Regions from separate parts of the Corynebacterium auris genome, predicted to be linked through region 2. Evidence: predicted binding sites of a transcription regulator. Region 2 holds the regulator's gene; each other region holds the start of a gene.
The links. Region 2 encodes LexA, which represses DNA repair genes until DNA is damaged. Its sites were predicted from a motif close to CGAACANNTGTTCG; they were not measured.
Positions count from the first base shown of each region.

Region 1: CAURIS_RS07590 (SAV_6107 family HEPN domain-containing protein) is a predicted target of LexA. The motif match lies at 5,975-5,988, and genes of this name have one in related genera.
Region 3: CAURIS_RS10480 (HNH endonuclease signature motif containing protein) is a predicted target of LexA. The motif match lies at 4,423-4,436, and genes of this name have one in related genera.

Region 1 is NZ_CP047047.1:1,584,749-1,592,098, forward strand. It holds gene CAURIS_RS07565 (peptidoglycan D,D-transpeptidase FtsI family protein) at 1-1,891, opposite strand, end outside; gene ftsL (cell division protein FtsL) at 2,023-2,838, opposite strand; gene rsmH (16S rRNA (cytosine(1402)-N(4))-methyltransferase RsmH) at 2,835-3,836, opposite strand; gene mraZ (division/cell wall cluster transcriptional repressor MraZ) at 4,080-4,514, opposite strand; gene CAURIS_RS07585 (DUF3040 domain-containing protein) at 4,985-5,368, opposite strand; gene CAURIS_RS07590 (SAV_6107 family HEPN domain-containing protein) at 5,460-5,873, opposite strand; gene CAURIS_RS07595 (GNAT family N-acetyltransferase) at 6,048-6,650, shown strand; gene CAURIS_RS07600 (polyprenyl synthetase family protein) at 6,700-7,350, shown strand, end outside.
Region 2 is NZ_CP047047.1:1,381,890-1,389,239, forward strand. It holds gene hrpA (ATP-dependent RNA helicase HrpA) at 1-3,407, shown strand, start outside; gene nrdR (transcriptional regulator NrdR) at 3,410-3,868, opposite strand; gene lexA (transcriptional repressor LexA) at 4,662-5,348, shown strand; gene CAURIS_RS06675 (HPr family phosphocarrier protein) at 5,428-5,694, shown strand; gene CAURIS_RS06680 (DeoR/GlpR family DNA-binding transcription regulator) at 5,768-6,556, shown strand; gene CAURIS_RS06685 (uracil-xanthine permease family protein) at 6,504-7,350, opposite strand, start outside.
Region 3 is NZ_CP047047.1:2,199,317-2,206,666, reverse strand. It holds gene pks13 (polyketide synthase Pks13) at 1-2,070, shown strand, start outside; gene CAURIS_RS10485 (acyl-CoA carboxylase subunit beta) at 2,054-3,595, shown strand; gene CAURIS_RS10480 (HNH endonuclease signature motif containing protein) at 4,454-5,698, shown strand; gene CAURIS_RS10475 (DUF3054 domain-containing protein) at 5,695-6,042, opposite strand; gene CAURIS_RS10470 (lysylphosphatidylglycerol synthase transmembrane domain-containing protein) at 6,053-7,060, opposite strand; gene CAURIS_RS10465 (MMPL family transporter) at 7,061-7,350, opposite strand, start outside.

The DNA of each region.
Region 1 (7,350 bases), 200 kb from region 2:
GCTCGTCGAGCATGACGGCGACAACAAAGCGCGGATCATCGGCCGGGGCGACGCCCGCGAAGGTGATCCAGAACTCGCTTTGAGAGTACGCCCCCGTCTCTTCGTTGACCTTCTGGGCCGTCCCCGTCTTTCCGGAGAGCTGGTAACCCTCGATGTCGCTTCCTTGGGCGGTTCCCGAATCTATTCCCGTCGGGTCTTCCTGGAAGGTGGCGCGGAACATGTCGACAACCGTGCGGGCCGTCTCCTCGCTGACCACGCGGGTGCGCGCGGGCTCCTCCTGGGGCACGTCGTTCCCGGCGGCGTCGGTGACCTTCGCGATAATGCGCGGCTCGATGCGTTCGCCGCCGTTGGCGAGCGCCTGGTAGACACCGGCCATCTGCAGCGTGGTCCAGCTCATGCCCTGACCAATAGGAAGGTTGGCGAAAGTTCCGCCGGACCACTGCTCGAGCACGGGCAGCAGGCCCGGGGACTCGTTGGGCAACTCCACTCCCGTCGTCTGCCCGATGCCGAAGCGCTGCAAGTACTCCCAATACTTCTCCTCGCCCAGGCGCTGCGCGATCTGGAGCGTGCCCACGTTGGAGGACTTCCCGAAGATCCCGGCGGTGGTGTAGGGCACGACGTCGTGCGCCCACGCGTCGTTGACCGTCACCCCCGCCATATCGATCGAGCCCGGAACCTGGTGGACCTCGTGCGGGTCCGTCACCCCTTCCTCGATCGCGGCGGCCGCGGCGATGATCTTCGCCACCGAGCCCGGCTCGTAGGGCGCGGACACGGCACCGTTCTCAAAGTCGCGCCCCTGCTCGAGCTGCTTTTCCACGTCGTTGTTGGGGTCGATGGTGTCCGTGTTCGCCATGGCCAGGATCTCGCCTGTCCGCGCGTCCAGGACAACGGCCTCCCCGCCCTTGGCCAGGGAGTTTTCCTTCGCCTGCTGGATGGTCTGCTGCACAAACGTCTGCAGGTCCAGGTCGACGGTGAGCTGGATCGTGGAGCCGTCGACCGCCGGGACCGCGTCGCGCAGCGTGCCGGGAATGGATTGCCCGTCGACGGAGACGTCCTCGGTGGAACGCCCGTTGATGCCCGTGAGCACCGAGTCGCTGGAGGCCTCGAGACCGAACTGTCCCTGCCCGTCCATGGAGACCCGGCCCAGAATGTTCTCCCCGATCGCACCGTTCGGGTACTGGCGGATTTCCTGCAGGTCGGCGGCCACGCCGTGGAAACGCTCCGCCACCTCCGCGGCCACGTCCGGGTCCACATTGCGCACGAGGATCTCGTAGTTCGTCTCGGCGTGAAGTTTGTCCAAAATGTCCTTCGCGCTCACGACACCGCTTTCGCCCGGCTTCGCTCCCGTGTCCTCGTCGGCGTCATGTTCCGTCCGGGCCGTGGAGCCAGAGACCTTTTGCTTCTCCTGATCCGCCTCCGCGATCATCACCGGGATCTCGTTGGCCATGGTGCGCAAGACGTCCTCGACTCGGGCGTCAATCTGGGCGTCGATAGCCTCCCGGGAGACGCCAGCCCTGCTCATCTCGGCCGCCTGCTGCTCGGCCAACTCGCGGCGCAGCAGGACCGGGGAGACCGTCAGCGAGCGGGCCTGCATGGTGTAGGCCAGCTCGTTGCCGGAGCGGTCCAGGATGGGGCCGCGCCGCGCGCGGTCCTCGTAAATGCGTTCCCTCTGCGCCACCGCCTGTTGCTGCAGCTCCGGCGCCCACACCACCTGAACCCAGGCGAGGCGCCCGACCAGGACGGCGCCAACAACAACGAAGGCCGCCGCGATAAACCTCGCGCGGCGGTGCGTCACCTTCTTCTGCGGCGCTGGCCCGGCACCGCTGGCGCCCTGCTCGCTGCGCCGGTGCCCCGGGTCGCGAGGTTGTCTCGTGCTGCTCACGGCCCGCATCCCACCTTCTTTGTCGTCCTTGTCGTCTCTGTAGTTGGGCGTTGTTTTCGCGCCCGGCTCGCGCCCTTATTGTGCCCGCCGCCCCGCGCCGCAGCGGGAGCGCCACACGGCCGCGGCGAAAACTCCCCCGCCTAGCGGTCGCTCGGTACGTTCGGCGCGTACGGCGCCAGGTTCCTCGGAGCGGTGTTGGCGGGAGCCGGGGTGTCCTCCGGGGCGGTGTTTTCCGGTGTGCTGTTTTCCGGGGCGCCGCCGCTTCCGAGCACGTTGCCACCCGGCACGGAGGTCAGGTTGTCGCCGAGCCGACGCGTCGCGTCCCGGTCGCTTGTCGCCCCGTCGGCTCGGGTGGGGGCACCGTTGACATCGATGATCTCCGTCGCCGCCTCCGGGTCGGCCGCCCGCTCCTCGTGGACCTCACCGGCCTCGTCGACCGCGAGGATCCCCGGGTGGCCGGGCACCACCATCCCGGCCTCGGCCGCGCGCTGGGCGATCTCCCCGGCAGAGCTGACGTCCTCGAGGTCCCGGTTCAACGACTCCACCGCGGCCTGCAGTTCGCGTTCACGCGACTGCAGCTGCTGGATAGTGAAGGACTGGCTGGTCGCGAGACCCGACAGCGCCATCGCGCAGACAACTCCCGCGATGAGTAGCAGTACGGCGGCCGCGGAGAGGGTGGACACCTTCTTTTTCGCGGCCCCCTGGACCCCGACGCGGCGGCCACGCACTGAGACGACCTGCTGCGATCCCAGCCGTCCGCCGCGCGCAACGCGCGGGGTGTGCGGCGCAACACGCCGTCCACCCGGCTGCTGCGTCGGCGCGCCGGTGCGCGGCCTGCGGTGTGGCGCCGCGGGACGTGTCAGCGTGGCCGTCCCAGACCGTGCCCCGGCGGTAAAATCCCGGCTGGCTCCCATGTGCGTGCCTTTCTCTTCGTGGTAGTTCCCGCGTGACGTCATTGCTCTTCCTCCGCACGCTTTTCGACGCCCCGCACCCGCACAGAAGCAGCCCTGGGGTTCAGGGCAATCTCCGCGTCGGAGGCCTTTTCCGCGCCGTTTGTGATGGAGCGGAAACGCGGCGCGGTGCCCGGCAAGTCGACGGGCAGGCCCTGTGGGGTCGTGGACGTGGTCAGCCGCGCGAACGCGGATTTCACGATCTTGTCCTCGAGCGACTGGTAGCTCATGAACACAGCCCTGCCGCCGACCCCAAGCAGGCCGGTGATGGCCGGAATCACGTTTTCCACCGCCTCGAGCTCCCGGTTGACCTCCACGCGCAGGGCCTGGAAGGTACGCTTCGCCGGGTGTCCGCCGGTGCGGCGGGTCGCGGCAGGGATGGCGTCGTACAGCAGCTCCACAAGCCTGCCGCTGCGCTCAAAGGGTTCTTTCTCCCGCTCGCGCAGGACCGCCGCGGCGATCTTTCCCGCGAAGCGTTCGTCGCCGTAGGTTTTGAGCACCCGCGCGAGGTCCCCGTGGCTGTACGTGTTCAAGATGTCCGCCGCAGTCTGTCCCTGCGTCGGGTCCATGCGCATGTCCAAGGGCGCGTCAACGCTGTAGGCGAACCCGCGGTCCTCGCGGTCGAGCTGCATCGAGGAGACACCGAGATCAAACAGTGCCCCGGCGACGCCGTGCTCGCGCACGGTGTCGAAGGCGTGCCCGTCCGCCGCGGCTGCCACACTCCCGATCTCGTCGAAGCGCGCCCGCACGGGCACAAAACGTTCGCCGAACTCCGCAAGCCTCTCCCCCGCCTCACGCAGGGCATCGGGGTCCCGGTCGACGCCGATCACGTGCGCTTCGGGGAAAACCCGCAAGAAGTGTTCGGTATGGCCGCCGGCTCCGAGGGTGCCGTCCACAATCACGGCCCGGGGGCCGTAGGCGGCAACCGCCGGCTCGAGCAGCTGCGCCATCCTGTCTCGCATGACGGGAACGTGGCCGCGGTTGGCGTCTATGCCGTAGTCCATGTCGGCGGGCTGCGCGTCGCCGCTGTCCGGTCTGGTCATGTCTTCCACCCCCTCCGCCTAGCGTTCGTCACCGTCAAATTTGCGTATTCCTTCAACCAGCGCGTGGCCGGGGGAGCGCATAGAGCCCTGCCCGGAGCGGCTGTTCTGATGTCGGGGAAGTACACCAGAACGCTTCTCGCCCCGGACAGAGTCCGTACACGCTCTCCGTCAGTAGTCAGCCGTCCGCTCGGCGGGTAGTCAGCCCTAGAGCAGACCGGAGAGAATGTCGTCGTCGTCAGCGGCCGCGAAGGCGGCCTCCGTTTCTTCTTGATATGTGTTCCAGGACTCGGCGTCCCAGATTTCGAGAAAATCGACCGAACCGATGACCACGCACTCCTTGCTCAGGCGTGCGTACTCCCGGTGCGCCGGCGACAGCGTGATGCGACCGGACCCGTCAAGCGTCTGCTCATCCGCGCTGGCAGCCAGGTTGCGGATAAAGGCACGTGCCTGCGGGTTCGTGCGGGACACGGCTGCGGCCTTGCGGGCGCGAGCCGCGAACTCCTCGCGCGGGTACACCGCGAGCGAGTGGTCCTGCCCCTTCGTCACCATCAGCCCGTCCGCCAGCTCCTCGCGGAACTTGGCGGGCAGTGTCAGGCGCCCCTTGTCGTCGAGCTTGGGAGTGTAGGTTCCCAGGAACATCCGGAGCCCACCTTCCTTCCACTCACCGACTTCGGTTGTTCAGTTTTCTCTGCGCCGACGCGCCGTGACACGTAGTCAGGATGCCACCACGTTTCGCCGCTGTGCCCCACTCTAACCCACTTTCCCCCACATACGCCACATCTGACCCGATTTTTTCTTGCCCGCGCCCGAAAAAAGCAGGTCAATAGCGAAAAACCGGTGGGGGACACGCCCGGAAGCCCAGCACACCACCCCCGCGTGGCCGGCCACGTACCTTTCCCGCCCAAAATTACTAATTCCGCCAACCTGCGCGAACGGTAGAAACGCGTGGCACTGGGCACGTACAACAACCCGCTCCCCCTCCAGTACGGGCAACTGTGGGGGAAAGTGGGAGACCCATCGAGCCCGTACGCGGCGCTGACGAACTCAGCATTCAGGCACAAAAAAACGCAGCCCCACTGGGGCTGCGCTCCACACGCGGCGAAAAACGCCTAGGACTCGAAGCGGCGGCGGAAGTTCTCCTCCATCGACGTCGCGCGCGGGGAGGATTTCTTTGCCCGCGCAGCTCCCGGCCGCTCGACCGGCCCCTGCGCCGGGGCACGCAGCGCCATGATCCCGCCGACGAGCATGACGATAAAGCCGACCACGCTTAGAGCAATCAGCCACATGCTAACTGTCGCCAACGCCACACCCCCAATGAGGAGGACAAGCCCCAGGACAATGACGGCGACGCTGCGCATGGTAAGCCTTCCCGTGCCACCGCCGACGGAGCTCGAGCCAGCATCGGGCATATTGCTGGCAAACGAGGGATCCTCGGCGAGGAGGGAACGCTCAATCTCTTGCAACGCGCGCTGTTCCTGCTCCGAAAGAGACATTCTTTACTCTCCTGCTCTACGTGGGGGGTGTTATCCGGGACTACTTGTTTCAACGCCCGAACACTGCCGAATGTTCCCCGCCCACAAACCACTACGCCACCAGCATTGCACCAGGTTGCGCCGCCGCGTAGAAATCCTCCACGGCCTCGAGAAACTGACGCACGAGCGACGGCGCCGGAGCGTCCGCGATTCCGGAGGCCACCCGGGCACGCAGCGCAGAATACGCGGAGAGGCGCCGCGCCCACGCCTGGCCGAACTCCCCGGTAAGCGCGAGCTTTTCCCACGCACTGCTGGGCAGGCGCTTGCGCTTGCGCAAGGCTGGAGAATCGGCGCAGACCGCACCCGCGACCCGCAGGGCGGCGCGGTAGCCGTACTCGAGGGCGAGATCATCGGCCCCGCGGGAGGCCTCGGCCCGCGCCCGCACAAGCAGCTCGTCCGCCGCAGCGAAGAACCGGCCGCTCTTGGCCACTCCAGATCGCGTGGTTGCCGAAATGATGCTGCTCATCGCTTCCTCCATTCCATGTGTTCACCATGTGTTCGTGCCCGCCTGACCCAAACGATGACTTCACGTTAAAACCCATGTTCTACACCACCCCCCTCGCATATCGAACACCTGTTCTATTGTCGTATTCGGGGGAAACACGCCCGGCGGGGAACCCGGCGTGGTTCGATGGGGGCTATGAACTACTCGATCCGCCGGCTCTCCGGCCAGGAGTTCGCCTTGCTTGCCCCCACGCTGGTGGACATTTACATCGCCGCAATGGGCTACCCCGCTTCGATCCGGCGCCAGCGCATCGACGTGTGGAGGGGCGACACCACCTGTCCCGGTTTCACCGGGGTCATCGCCGTCAAAGAGTGCGTCGACGAGAGCGTCACCGGGAACTCACAGCCGGAGCGCGTCGTCGGGGTGGCCTACGGGTTTTTCGGCACCCGCGGGCGGTGGTGGGACCAGCAGCTCATTCGCGGGCTAAAGCAGGCGGGCGCCCTGAACGCCAGCGCGGCGACGATGCTCGACGACTACTTCGAGGTCGCCGAGGTACACGTCGAGGCCGCCTGCCAGGGCCAGGGCATCGGGCACCGTCTTCTCGCCGAGCTTTTGCGCGGGGTGCCCTCCAGCTGGGCGCTTCTGTCGACCCCCGAGGTGGCGCAGGAGCGCAACGCCGCCTTCGGCCTCTACCGCAAGCTTGGTTTCGGCGACGTTCTGCGCGACTTCATCTATACGGGGGATAGCCGCCCCTTCGCCGTGCTGGGCCGCAGGCTGCCCCTCGACGGGCCGGGGTAACCTGTTAGGCGTCAACCGCTTCACACCCCGCCGTATGTAAGGAGCCCCGGTGAGCCCCTCCCCCACCCCGTTCGATCCCGGCCTCCCCCTCGCGGACGTCCCGGGAGCGGTAGAGCGGGAGCTCCGGGCCTTCTTCGAGCGCCGCCTCGCGGAGGTCGACGCCATCGGGGCGCCGGTGGTTACGGCCGCGCTTCACCTCAGCGACTTCGTCCTCAGCGGCGGCAAGCGGATCCGTCCGCTGTACGGGTGGGCCGGCTTCGTCGGCGGTGGCGGCCTCGAACGTAGCGCGGAGGACCCGAAGCGGGTTCTCCGAGCGGTGAGCGCGCTGGAGCTGATCCAGGCGTGCGCCCTCATCCACGACGACATCATCGACTCTTCCGATACCCGCCGGGGGCGCCCGACGGTCCACCGGGCCGTCGAGGCGGAGCACCGAGCCCGCGACATGGGCGGAAACGCCGCGGAGTTCGGCCGCAATGTCGCGATCCTCGCCGGAGACCTCGCCTTGGTGTGGGCCGACGACATGTGGCGCGAATCCGGCGTCAGCCCGGACGCTCTCGCCCGTGCGCAGGACCCGTGGCGGGGCATGCGCACGGAGGTGCTCGGGGGTCAGCTGCTCGACATCACCCTCGAAGCCACCGGCGACGAGTCCATTGAGCTGGCGAACAAAGTCAACAGGTTTAAGACGGCCGCCTACACCATC
Region 2 (7,350 bases):
TCATGACGGACGGCATCCTCCTGGCGGAGATGCAGCGCGACCGCTACCTCAACGCCTACGACACCATCATCATCGACGAGGCCCACGAGCGCAGCCTGAACATCGATTTCCTGCTCGGTTACCTCAAGCGGCTGCTGCCGCGCCGGCCCGACCTGAAGGTCGTGATCACCTCGGCAACGATCGACCCGGAGAGTTTCGCCGCGCACTTCGCCGCGCCAGACGGCACCCCGGCGCCGATCATCGAGGTCTCCGGGCGCACCTACCCGGTGGAGATCCGCTACCGCCCCCTCGTGGAGCAGATCGGCGGCAAGGAGGTCGACGTGGACATGATCGACGGCGTGGTTGCCGCCGTCGAGGAGCTCATGGCCGAAGGCCCCGGCGACATCCTCTGCTTCTTCTCCTCCGAACGCGACATCCGCGACTGCATGGAGGCCATCGAAAAGAAGAGGTGGCGCGGCGTCGAGGTCACCCCCTTGTTCGGCAGGCTGTCCAACGCCGAGCAGCACCGCGTGTTCTCCCCCCACTCGGGCAGGCGCATCGTGCTGTCGACCAACATTGCGGAGACCTCGCTGACCGTGCCGGGCATCCACTACGTCGTCGACACCGGTCTCGCCCGCGTTTCGCGCTACTCCACGCGCACAAAGGTGCAGCGCCTGCCCATCGAAGAAATCTCGCAGGCCAGCGCGAACCAGCGCTCGGGGCGCTCGGGCCGCGTCGCCGACGGCATCGCCATCCGTCTCTACTCGGAGGAGAACTTCGACCAGCGCCCGGAGTTCACAGACCCGGAGATCCTGCGCACCAACCTCGCCAGCGTCATCCTGCAGATGATCTCGCTGCGCCTAGGCGACGTCTCCGAATTCCCCTTCATCCAGCCGCCCGACGGAAAGTCGATCCGCGACGGGCTGGCCCTTTTGCGCGAGCTCGGCGCCGTCGCGCCGGATAAGCCTGAGGGGTCTCCGGCGCTGACCGGAATCGGCCGCGACATCGCCCGCATCCCGGTGGACCCGAAGATGGCGCGCATGCTGGTCGAGGCCAACCGCCTTGGCGTGCTCGACGACGTCACCGTCATCGTCGCGTCCATGACCATCCAGGACGTGCGCGAGCGCCCCCTCGAGCACCAGGCGCAGGCCGACCAGGCACACGCGCGCTTCAAGGACAAGACGTCGGACTTTTTATCCTCGCTTAAGCTGTGGGACTACATCGCGGGCTCGCGCGACGAGCTGTCCGGCAACGCCTTCCGCAAGCGCATGGTCAAGGAGTTCCTCCACTACATGCGCATCCGGGAGTGGTACGACCTGGTGCGGCAGCTCAGGGACGTCGAGAAGCAGCTTGGCTGGTCCCCCGTTGAATCCGTCGCGGGTGAGCGCGACGCCGCGGCGATCCACAAGTCCCTGCTGACGGGGCTTTTGTCCAACATCGGCGCGCGCGACGGCGAGTCGAAGGAGTTTCAGGGCGCGCGCGGCACGCGCTTCCGCGTTTTCCCGGGCTCCTCCCTCGCCAAGCGGCCGCCGGAGTTCATCATGGCCGCCGAGCTCGTGGAAACCTCGCGCCTGTGGGCGCGCGACGTGGCCAAAATCGAGCCCGAGTGGGTCGAACGCGCCGCGGGCGATCTGCTCAAGCACAGCTATTCCGAGCCCGTCTGGTCGCGCAAGCGCTCAGCCGCGATGGTGCACCAGAAGTCCATGCTCTACGGCGTACCCATCGTGCGCGACCGCCTGGTGCCCTACCACCGGGTCGACCCGGAAGGCGCGCGCATCATGTTCATCCGGCACGCCCTCATCGGCGGCGATTGGAACCGCCACCACACCTTCATCGACCACAACGAGGCGTTGCTGGAGGAAGCCTCCGCCGTCGAGGAAAAACTGCGCCGCCGCGGGCTCGTCGTCGACGAGGACGCCCTGTTCGACTTTTACGACTCGAAGCTGCCCGCCGAGGTGACCACCGCGCGCCACTTCGACTCCTGGTGGAAGAAGAAGCGCAAGGAAGACCCGGCCTACCTAGACTTCGACCCGGCATCGCTTGTCGACGACTCCGCCGACGCCTCCGACACGGCCTTCCCTCCCACCTGGCGCCAGGGCAGCATCGACTACAAGCTGCGCTACAAGTTCGAGCCGGGAGACGACTTCGACGGCGTCACCGTCGACGTCCCGGTTCCGCTGCTCGCCGGCCTGACGGACGAGGGCTTCGACTGGCTGGTCCCGGGGCTGCGCGAGGAGCTGGTCACGGAGCTCATCCGCACACTGCCGCGCGCTTTGCGCCGCAGCGTGGTTCCCGCGCCCGATTTCGCGGCGCGCGCGCTGCCGAAGCTCGAACCGCGCGAATCGGAGCTGGTGGAGCAGCTGGCCTCGGCCCTGCGCGAGCTGGGCGGCTCCGGGGTCAACGCGGGCGATTTCCGTCCCGGCGCCCTGCCACCGCACCTGCGCATCACCTACGCGGCGATCGGCAGACGCGGCGAGACCATCGACCACGACAAGGACCTCGCTGCGCTGAAGGAGCGCCAGGCGGGGCAGATCCGCTCCTCTGTCTCGCAGGCGGGCCGCCGCTCGGAGTCGGAGGTCGTGCAGGAGTGGACCAGGGCGAGCCTGGGCGAGGTCGCGGAGACGGTGCGCACGACAATAGACGGCAACACGGTCGACGCCTACCCGGCGCTTGAGGCCACGGCCGATGGCGTGAAGGTCACGGTCCACCCGACGAAGGAGGCGGCAGACGCCTCCATGCTCACCGCCACCCTCACCCTGCTCCTGCGGGAGGTCACGGTCAACGCGCACCAGATGACCAAGGGCCTGCCGCTGCGGCAGAAGGTCGCCGTGGACAACTACCCGCACGGCGGGGCGGCCGGGCTTGTCGACGACGCCCGCGTCGCCGCCGTGCGCGACCTGATGATGGCGCACGGCGGACCGGTGCGCACCCCGGAGGAGTTCGAGGCCCTCGTTGCGAGCGTGAAGCCCGAGGTGGCCGGCGCCGTCCGCCGCGCCGTGGTCGCCGTTGCCCCGGCGCTTGTGGAGTGGTCCGCCATGCGCGAGGAACTGCGCTCGTGGGAGGGCCCGGCGATCGACGACATGCGCTCCCAGCTCGACTTCTACCTGCCCGCCCACGCGATCACAGTCCACGGAGTGGGCCGCCTGCAGCACGTGCCGCGCTACGTCGAGGCGATGCGTATCCGGCTCGAGGACATGAACATCGACCCCGACAGGGACGCCGACCGCCAAGCGGTGATCGATTCCGTCAAGGCCACCCTTGCGGCGCGGATGTCTCGATTGCCGAAGGGACGGGAGAAGACCGCCGCTTACAAGGACATCCTGTGGCGCATTGAGGAGCTGCGGGTCAGCCTGTTCGCCCAGCGTCTCGGTACCGCGAAGCCCGTCAGCCAGCGGCGCGTGGAGAAGATGATCGAAAAACTGACCTAGGGCTAGAAGTCCTCGCGGTCCTTGCGCCGCATGAGGCGGATCTCGGATTCGAAGTCGTCGGCCGATTCGAATGACTTGTATACGGAGGCAAAGCGCAGGTAGGCCACTTCATCCAGCACGCGCAGCGGCTCAAGCACCGCCAGGCCGATGTCGTTGGCGTTGACCTGGGAGCTACCGTGGCTGCGCACTGTCTCCTCCACTTGTTGGGCGAGCCGCTTCAGCGCATCGTCCGAGACGTCCCTTCCTTGGCAGGCGCGGCGTACGCCGACGATAAGCTTGTCCCGGTCAAAGGGTTCGCTGACACCGTTGCGCTTGACAACGGTGAGTACGGCCTTCTCCACGGTGGTGAAACGCCCCCCACACTCCGTGCATTCGCGGCGGCGCCGGATCGCCGAGCCCGCGTCGACCACCCGGGAGTCCATGACGCGTGACTGTTCGTTGTGGCAAAACGGGCAATACACTCAGAGCCTGCCTTCCTGGCCGTGCCGCTGCGAAATCGGACCGGAACAGGCTCCGAGCTTACTCCGCGGGAATCCGCGGGGTGCGCGCTCCCTACAGAACCCCTTAGCGCCCAACTGCACTGAGCACCCCGCTAGTGGCCGCCACCGGGCCGGATGGCTGCCCGTCTGAGTCGAAGGCGCCCCCGAGCGCTGACCCCACCAGCAGAGCCAGGCCGAATACGGCCCCCATCAGGGCGCTAGCGCGGGTTTCGCGGGGGGATAGACGCGCGTTCACCTCCCCGCCATCCGGCCCCGCGTTCGAACGCTCTCCCGTTCGAACATCACTGCCGAGACTGCGCACCGCGGCTGCAGCGGAGCAGCGCACAGGCACCTCTGGGACGTCCCAGACCGCGGCCGGTGCGCTACCGCGAAGGGCTCGGGAGGAAACGTCGTACGTACCGTGGTAGCGGGGAGAAGTCATGGTCATCGCTGTCTCACTTCCGTGTGAAGATGGATTGTGCCTACAGGCTATAAACCGGGCGGACGCGCCGACTTGACACTCGCCAGAATGTTCGACTCTCGCCCTTATGTTCGATTTATAGCGCTCGAACACACACGTGTCCACATCGAGCGCGCAAAGGTCGAACATGTTTGCCAGGTCTGGTATTTTTGGGCCGTAACGAAGGGTCCGGCGTTGTGGCGTTCGTGCCAACGCAAGGCTCCCGGCGCAAGGCCACAACTCAACACCACTGATCCCGCGCAACCCCCCCAACTAGCAGCAAGGCAAGGAACAAAGGAACAAAGGCACCAAGACATGGCACGCAAGAAGTACGACCCCAGCAGCCTCGACACCAGCGTCCTCTCGGACCGCCAGAGGCGCATCCTCGAGGTCATCCGCGACGCGGTTGTCCTGCGCGGCTACCCGCCGAGCATCCGCGAGATCGGCGACGCGGCGGGCCTACAGTCCACCTCGTCGGTTGCCTATCAGCTCAAGGAGCTGGAGAAGAAGGGGTTCCTCCGCCGGGACCCGAACAAACCCCGCGCTGTCGACCTGCGCCACCTGCCCGAAGCGCCCAAGCGGGGCGCGAAGGCTGCGCCGCCGGAGGCACCTTTCGAAGACGCCGCCCCCGCCCGCTACATTCCCGTCGTCGGGCAGATCGCGGCTGGCTCGCCGATCCTCGCCGAGCAAAACGTCGACAGCTACTTACCCTTGCCCGGGGAACTGCTCGGCGACGGTGAGCTGTTCATGCTCCACGTCGTCGGCGAGTCGATGCGAGACGCCGGCATCCTCGACGGCGACTGGGTCGTCGTCCGCTCTCAGCCTGTCGCCGAGGAGGGCGAGTTCGTCGCCGCGCTTCTCGACGGCGAAGCAACCGTCAAGGAGTTCCACCGCGATTCCACCGGCGTGTGGCTCATTCCCCACAACGACGCCTTCTCCCCCATCAAGGGCGACGAAGCCCAGATCATGGGCCGCGTCGTGTCGGTGTTCCGGACTCTCTAGCCCGCCCGCTGTGCACTGGCCTCTACACTGGGCGGGGTACGTCGCAGACGTGAAACTTCAAGCAGAAAGGTTTCCCACCATGGCCTCTACAACCGTGAAAGTCGGTTCCACCGTTGGGCTCCACGCACGCCCCGCGTCCGTCATCGCCGAAGCGGCGGGAGAGTACGACGAGGACATCACCCTGACCCTGGTCGGCGAAGACGACGAGGACGGCGCGGACGCCGCCTCCTCGCTGATGATCATGGCTATGGGGGCGGAGTTCGGAGACGAGGTGACCGTCACCTCCGCCAACGCCGAGGCCGTGGAGAAGATCGCCGAACTTATTGCATCCAATCTCGACGGCTAGGCCGCCCGCTCCCACCCGAGGGGCGCGCCCGGTCCGGTCGCGCCCGAACTTTTGATGCGCTCGGAGGCAACGCATGCACGCAGAAGAACGCAAACGGCAGATCGCGTCGCTGACGGCCATTGAAGGCCGGGTCAGCGTCACCGAGCTCGCCGAGCGCTTTAACGTCACCGCCGAAACTATCCGGCGCGACCTCGCCGCCCTAAGCAGGGAGGGCAGCGTCCACCGGGTCCACGGGGGCGCGGTGGCCAGCCAGTCCTTCCTCACCGCCGAAATGCCGCTCGATGCCCGCTACCGCTCCGCTTCCGCGGCGAAGACCGCGATTGCCCGCGCCGCCCTCGACTACCTGCCGGACTCTTCCGAAGACGGAATCTTCCTCGACTCCGGGTCGACAATCAGCAGCCTGGCCACCCTGCTTGTCGATGACCCCCGGACGACGTCGTGGCCCATCGTGACCCGCTCGCTGCCCGTCGCATTGGAGCTGTCGGGCGAGGGGATGACCAACGTGCAGCTGCTGGGCGGCACCGTGCGCGCCCTCTCCCAGGCCGTTGTCGGCGACACGCCGCTTCGTACCCTTGCGCTCATGACCGCCGACGTCGCCTTCATCGGCACCAACGCCCTGACCGTCGACCACGGCCTGTCCTCGGCGGACCCGCAGGAAGCTGCGGTCAAGGCGGCGATGATGACCAACGCCCGCAAGGTAGTGGTGCTGTGCGATGCGACAAAGCTAGGGACGGACTACCTGGTGAGCTTCGCCGGCCTGGCGGACATCGACGTGCTCATCATCGACGACGCCGCACCCACCTCATTGCTCACCGAGTTCGAAAATCACGGGATCGAACTCGTCGTTGTGAGCGGCGCGTAGCCTCAGCCTGCGCAAACCCGTCGTAGCTTCCCTCCCCGATGGCGCGAAACGCCCACCGCATCAGTGGGTACACCGCGATGATGCCCACCGACCCCAGCGCGATGCCCTCGAGCTGGACCGGGCCTACCGTCAGAGACAGGTTGCCGATGCCCACAATCAGCGCCACCGCCGCGGCCGTGAGGTTAGCGGGGTTGGTGAAGTCCACGCGGTTGTCCTGCCAGATGCGGACGCCGAGCATACCGATGAGTCCGTAGAGCACCAGGCAGGCCCCGCCCAGAACCCCCACGGGAATGGTGAAAATCACCGCGCCGAACTTCGGGATGAACGCCAGGGCGATCGCGAAAAGCGCGGCGACCCAGTAGGCAGCCGTTGAGTACACGCGCGTCGCCGCCATGACCCCGATGTTCTCGGCGTAGGTGGTTGTTGCCGAGCCGCCGAATCCACCCGCGAGCGTGGTGGCCACGCCGTCGCCGATGAGGGCGCGGCCCTGGTAGCCGTCGAGGTTTTTCCCGGTCATCTCCCCCACCGCCTTGACGTGCCCGACATTTTCCGCAACAAGCACGACGACCGCGGGCAGCGTGACAAGCACGGCCGAGAGATGAAACTGCGGCGTGTGGAACTGCGGCAACCCGATCCACGGTGCCTGCGAGATCTGCTCCAGGGCGTCCTCCGCGAGCCCTCCGCTGACAGCCGCGCTGACCCAGCCGGCCACGACCCCGGCGAGGATGCTCAGCCGCGCCGCCATGCCGCGCGTCGCCACGGTAAAAACCAGGATTGTCCCGAGAGTCACACAC
Region 3 (7,350 bases), 820 kb from region 2:
GACGCCACCGAGGCGGCCCTTGCCGCCGGGCACAGCACCTTCGTCGAAATCGCCCCGAACCCGGTTGCGGTGATGGGCATGATGAACACCGCCTTCGGCGCGGGCAAGCCCGACACGCAGCTTCTGTTCACCGCGAAGCGCAAGGTCGACGAGGTGGCCAGCCTGCTCGACCTGGCCGCGAAGCTCTACGTCCAGGGCGTCGACGTCGACTTCCGGGGCTTCTACGGTCCCGGCCGGGTGCTCGACGCCCCGCCCACCCCCTTCAAGCGCAACCGGCTGTGGACGAAGGCGCGGCCGTCCTCCGCCTCGACCTCCCTGCTGGGGGCGAAGGTGACGCTGCCGGACGCGACCGTCGCGTACTCCATCCAGGCGGACCAGGTGTTCAGCCCGCACCAGCTCGTTGAGTCGGTCGCCGAGGAGATCGCCCCCGGCTCGCGCGTGGTGGCTACGGAGGAATCGGGCTACCTGCCGCCGGACGGCGAGCTGACCACCATCGTCGCCACCTCGCTGGGCGGGGTGAGCATCAAGGTCTACGACGGCTCCGAGCTTGTGGTGGAGGGCTTTGCCACCTCCCTCGACCTGGGTGAAACCCGCGGGTTGCAGGGCGTGGCGGAGGTAAAGCCCTCGCCCTCGCCGACGGCGCCCGATGAGGGCGTCGAGGCCGTGCGCTGGGACCCGCACAGCGGCGAGACGGTGCGCGAGCGCCTGCGCGCGATCGTGTCCGAGTCGATGGGCTACGACGCCGAGGATCTGCCGGACGAGCTGCCGCTCATCGACCTCGGCCTCGACTCCCTCATGGGCATGCGCATCAAGAACAGGGTGGAAAACGACTTCCAGATTCCCCCGCTCCAGGTGCAGGCGCTTCGCGACGCCTCCGTCGCCGACGTCATCAGCATGGTCGAAGACGCCGTGGCGGGCCGCCCCGACGCGCCGCAGCCGCTACCGTACAACTCCGAGACCCGCACCCCGGCGGCCGCCGCGACGAAGGCCCAGGGCGTGGGCGTCGCCCCGCGCGACGCGGCGGAGCGCCTTGTCTTCGCCACCTGGGCGAACTACGTCGGCGCCGCCGCGGCGGGCGTCACCTCGGAGCTCCCGCAGATCACCGAGGAGCAGGCCGAACACATCGCCGCGCGCCTGAGCGAGCGTGCCGGGGTGGAGATCACCGCGGCGTTTGTTCGGGGCGTCGATACGCTCGAGCCCCTCGCCAACGAGGTGCGCGAGGGCCTAGAGACCCCCGTCGAGGGCAACTTCCGCGTGCTGCGTGAGCGCACGGAGGGGATGGACGCCCCGAGCGTGTTCGTGTTCCACCCGGCGGGCGGCTCGAGCATCGTGTACGAGCCGCTGGCCCGCCGGCTCGGCGAGGACGTCCCCGTTTACGGAGTAGAGCGACTGGAAGGATCCCTCGAGGAGCGCGCGGAGGCGTACCTGGAGGACATCGAGCGGCTTGCCGCGGGCCGCCCCGTGGTCCTCGCCGGGTGGTCCTTCGGCGGCGCGCTGGCCTACGAGGTCGCCGAGCGCCTCGGCGACGACAAGGTCGCCTTCATCGCGCTTCTGGATACCACCCAACCCTCCGAACCCACCCCGAACACGCCGGAGGAGACGCGCGCCCGCTGGGAGCGCTACGCAGCCTTTGCCAAGGACGCCTACGGCCTGGATTTCCCGGTGCCCTACGAGCTGCTCGACTCGGCTGGCGAGGAGGCTGTGCTGAACATGCTCGGCGAGTTCCTGGCCACGACCGACGCCTCCGAGCACGGCCTCGCCGCCGGCGTGCTGGAGCACCAGCGGGCCTCCTTCGTGGACAACCAGATCCTGGCCAACCTCGACTTCGGCCGGTGGGCCGCGGTGTCCGTGCCCGTGCTGCTGTTCCGCTCGGAGCGCATGCACGACGGGGCAATCATGCTCGAGCCCGCCTACGCGCACATTGACGACGACGGCGGGTGGGGCGCTATCGTGGATGACCTCACCATTGTCCACCTGCCGGGCGACCACCTCGCGGTCGTGGACGAGCCGGCGGTGGGCATCGTTGGCAAGCACATGAACGAATGGATTGACAATGTCGACAGCCTCTAAGCTCGCTGATCTGCGCGCGCGGCTGGAAAAGGCCCAGGACCCCGGGTCGGAACGGGCGCGCAAGCGCCGCGACGACGCCGGGCAGACCACCCCGCGCGAACGCATCCACGCGCTCCTCGACGAGGGCTCCTTCGTCGAGATCGGCGCCCTCGCCCGCACCCCAGGCGACCCCGACGCCGTGTACTCCGACGGCGTGGTCACCGGCTACGGCCGCGTCGACGGGCGGCCCGTGGCCATCTACGCTCACGATAAGACCGTGTACGGCGGTTCCGTCGGCGTGACCTTCGGACGCAAGGTGACCGAGGTGATGGAGATGGCCATCAAGGTCGGCTGCCCCGTCATCGGCATCCAGGACTCCGGCGGCGCCCGCATCCAGGACGCGGTGACCTCGCTGGCCATGTACTCCGAGATCGCCCGCCGCCAGCTGCCACTGTCGGGGCGCTCCCCGCAGATCTCCATCATGCTGGGCAAGTCCGCCGGCGGCGCGGTGTACGCCCCCGTGACCACCGACTTCGTCGTCGCCGTCGACGGGCAGTCCGAGATGTACGTGACCGGCCCGAACGTCATCCGCGAGGTCACCGGCGAGGACATCTCGTCCGCCGAGCTCGGCGGAGCGCGCATCCAGGAGCAGTCCGGCAACATCCAGGCCGTTGTCGCCACCGAGGAGGAGGCCTTCGACTACGTCCGCGACCTGCTCGCCCTCCTGCCCACCTCGGCCTTCGACGACAGCCCCGTCGCCTGGGCGCCCGCCGACGAGGACCTCGACGATTCCGAGCTGGACACGTTCATGCCGGACGACACCAACGCCGGCTACGACATGCGTGAACTGCTCGCCCAGCTCGGCGACGACGACGACCTCGTCGAGATCCAAGCCAACTACGCCGAGAACATCATCTGCGCCTTCGGGCGTATCGACGGCCGAACCGTCGGCTTCGTGGCCAACAACCCGATGCACTACGCCGGCTGCATCGACGCCGACGCCGCCGACAAGGGCGCCCGCTTCGTGCGCACCTGCGATGTGTACAACATCCCGCTCGTCTACGTGGTGGACACACCCGGCTACCTCCCCGGCGTGGACCAGGAGCGGCAGGGCCTCATTCACCGCGGCGCCAAATTCGCCTTTGCCAGCGTCGAGGCCACCGTCCCCAAGGTGGCCCTCATCGTGCGCAAGGCCTACGGCGGCGCCTACGCCGTCATGGGCTCAAAGAACCTCGCCGGCGACATCAACCTGGCGTGGCCCACCGCGCAGATCGCGGTCATGGGCTCCGCCGCTGCGGTCGTGATGATCCAGGGCAAGCAGCTCGACGCCATCGAGGACCCCGCCCAGCGCGAGGCGATGAAGAAGATGTTCATGGACTTCTACGACGAGACCATGACCTCTCCCTACGTCGCCGCTGAGCGCGGCTACATCGACGCGATGATTCAGCCCTCGGAAACGCGCCTCGCGCTGCGCCGAGCTCTGCGTCAGCTGTCTACCAAGTACGACGCTGACCTGCCGAAAAAGCACACGATCTCGCCGCTGTAACGTTTCGGTTACGTCACACGTTAGACTCCTCTAGAAGTCATCGTTCCCAAGAAAGGTTCCGAAACCTATGCTCTCCAGCGCTTTCGACATCGCCGGCGACCTGATCAACTACCTCGTGTGGACCTTCAAGGCCCTCTCCAGCGGCAACCCGCTGTTCAACCTCGGTTCCAGCTTCCCGCGCTAGAAGTTGCGCCTGCGGCACTCACCCCCCCCCCCAGTGGGTGGGTGCCGTTTTTTGTAATTGCGTGGGCATATTCGGTGGAGTCGTGTGTGGGGTATGCATTGCATAGTCGGGGCGCTTGGGGGCTTCGGGGCCGGGGTGTATGCATTGCATAGTCGTGGCGCTCGCCGGCTGGGCGTTGATCCGTATGCATTGCATAGTCGGGCGCTCGCCGGCTGGGGGCTGATCGGTATACATTGCATAGTTTCGGGCCCGTCCGCTTCGGGGCCGAGGTGTATGCATTGCATAGTTGGGGCGGTCGGGGGCTGATCCGTATGCATTGCATAGTTTCGGCGCTCGCCGGCTGGGCGTTGATCCGTATGCATTGCATAGTTTCGGCGCTCGGCGGCTGGGCGTTGATCCGTATGCATTGCATAGTTTCGGCGCTCGGCGCCCGTGGGCTGATCGGTATGCATTGCATAGTTGGGGCGCTCGCCGGCTGGGCGTTGATCCGTATGCATTGCATAGTTGCGGCGCTCGACGCTCGGGCGCTGATCGGTACGCATTGCATAATCCGTTGCATTCAAACACGCGCGCTATGCAAACGTCAAAAAGCTGCATTTAGCCAGCTCAACCCACATGTCCGACGCGTTGTTATACTGTCAATCAAACACACGATCGACACGCTTGGGGGAGCAATGGACACACCACCAACCACCGTCAGCAGGGACAGCGCACCCTTACATATCGCACACACCATCGAAAAAGGGTTCGGCATATTCTCGCGCCGCAAGGCGCAGATACTCTACGCCATCGCACTATTCGACGTCCTCGAGCTCGCCCCCCAGTTTGGCGCACAAACGACCGCATTATGGCTGGTCAGGACTATCGCGGTACCGAACTCCACCGCCCACGAGTACGTCAGGGTTGCCCGCGCAATGCTGCGCTTCGAGGTGATGGCACAAGCATTCTTGGAGGGGAGAACAAACTACTCCAAGGTCAGACTGATACTGCCGCTGCTTACAAAGGACAACGAGGCTGAACTGGTGGAGCTGGCCTGCACCGTGACGTTCCACGAGTTGGAGATCGCGCTGCTGCAATTCCGCCAGCCAGCAAAGAAAGCGACGAGGACGTCCTACGTGCGTCTAAAAGCCGCGCCGGATGGGCGTATAAAGCTGTGGGCGGATTTCAACGCGGCGGAAGGCGCGCGTGTGATGGCGGCGATGAAGGTCGGGGAACTCGCCTGGCACGACGTGGACTGGACATCCTTAGCAGGCAACGACGGGACGGTGGATCCGGAGCGTATCGACGCTGAAATAGACCGCCAAGATGAAAAAACACGCGGCTGCTCCGGTTTCGGCCTGCCCATCGGGGAAGTGCTGGTCAGCGCGTTTATGGGCATGGTGAACATGACGTTGTCGCGGCCGCGTAACCCGTTGCGCGCACCGGGGGCGCACGTCAACGTCGTCATGACCACCGACGGCAAGGCCTACCTGCCCTACAATCCTGGTGCGCCCTCGGAGGCGGTGAAAAACTTCCTCGCCAACGCCCACTACCGAATCAACAGGGTCGACGAGACAGGGCTGGTGCTCAACAGCGGGCGCGCGTTTCGCCTTGCCTCCGACGCCCAGGTCAACGCGCTGATGCTCATGTGGCGTCACCAGTGCGCGATGCCCGGGTGTAGTCACACGCGTTTTATGGAAATGCACCATGTCCGTGACTGGGCTGATGGCGGGCCGACGGATCTGGACAACTTGTTGCCGTTGTGTTCGGCGTGCCACAGCCTTGTTAGCGACAACTACATCACGATTTTGCGCGACGGTGGGGACTTTCATTTCCTGGGCCCGGGTGGGGTGCGCTACGTCAGCACAGACCGCGGGCTGCCGGTGCGCAACGACGACGCTCGGACGCTGGAGGAGTTCAACGAGCTCAGCTGGGTCTAGCGGCGCCTCGACACGGCGAGCTTCGCGATGCCGCGCCAGCCGAGCATGAGCAGGGCGGAGGTGGCACCGGCGACGACAACGAAGGACCAGTGAGGCAGCTTGTCACGGTAGAAACCCCAAATGATCAGGCCGACGACAAGGGTGATCAGCCAAATCAACCACCCCGTGTTGCGCCGCACCGCAAGCCACGCAAGGGCCAGGCCGACGCCGAAGGGAACAAAGGTCTCGAGCCAACCAAGGAACGTGAACGGCATCTCTTCAGTTTGGTGGGCAGCGCGGGCGAGGAGGGCAAAGGCGGCGATGGCGACGAAATCGGCGGCGATGGCGTAGGGCTTGTGCAACATGACAGGAAGCCTAGCGCTCGGGGGTAGCGGGAGCGCCTAGGACGTAGCCCCGCCCCGCGTAGAAGATGAAGTAGTACACCCAGCCGATGGCGGTGATCAATACGAAGGAGATCAGGCGATAGAGGAGGGTGATGGCGGTGGCGTCGCCAAGCGAGAAGCCCCCGGCGGCGAGGACGCCGACACCGACGGCGTCGACGGTGCCCACGCCGCCGGGGGTGACTTGGGCCGTGCCGGCGAGTTTGGTCATGACGAACGCGAGCATGACGGAGCGCAGAGCTGGGTCGTCGGTGATGGCCAGGGCGGCGAAGTAATACGTGGCCGCGTCGAGGACGCGGTTGAGCAGTGACAGAACGGCCGAGGAGGCGAAGGCACCCGTGGACATGCGAACGGCGGCGATCTGGCCAACGACGTCGGCGACGGGACGTTCGATCCGGCCGGGCAGGTGCCGTACCGCGCGCTGCATGGTGTTCGGGTTGCGGGCCACCCAATACAGGGCCAGGGCAACGCCGACGGACGCGGCGAGGGACGCGGCGAGCGCAGGCAGGGAGAGGTCGGCGCCCAACACGGCGACCGAGAGGACGCCGATGGCCACCAGCCACACCGTGGACAGGGCGCTGGAGATCACGATGAACCAGCCGCACAGCCCCACCGAGGCGCCCCACGAGCGATGCACGTTGAAGGTGAACCAGGCGGAGATCGCGGGGCCCCCGGGGACGGTGGTGGACCACGCGTTGGATGCCAGAGACAAGCGGTTGCAGGGCGGGAAGCCGACGATGTGGCCCTGGCTGTTGAGCAGCACCTGGCGCACCCCGGACATGGCCACGATGGAGACGTAGGCGACGACGACGGCGGCGACGACGGGGCCCACGCTCGCCCGCGCGAGCGCGTCCCACGCCTCGCCGAGGAAGGGAAGCTGGTCGCGAAGAAAGAACAACGCGAGGACGAGGGCGACGAGGGGCAGAAGCCACCGCGCCCACTTCGCTGCCCGTTCGCGGGCGGTGGTGGCGGGGGTGGCCATCTACCGCTCCAGCTCGCGTGGGCCTTGCTCGGAAAGACGGCGCATGAGCTCGTCGAAGGGCACGAGGGAGGAGTCCTCGTCGATGCTGCGCCCGCCGCGGACCGGCAGGGTGTCGGGGATGGTGTCTGCGATGGCGATCTCGCCGGTGCGCGGGTAGGACTCCGGCGTCGCGGGGGCGGGCCCGGAGGAGGACTCGCCGAGGGACGAGTAGGCGCGTTTGATCCAGCGCGGCGCCCACCAGTTGTCCTCGCGCAGCAGGTGCATCACGGCGGGCACGAGCAGGAGGCGGA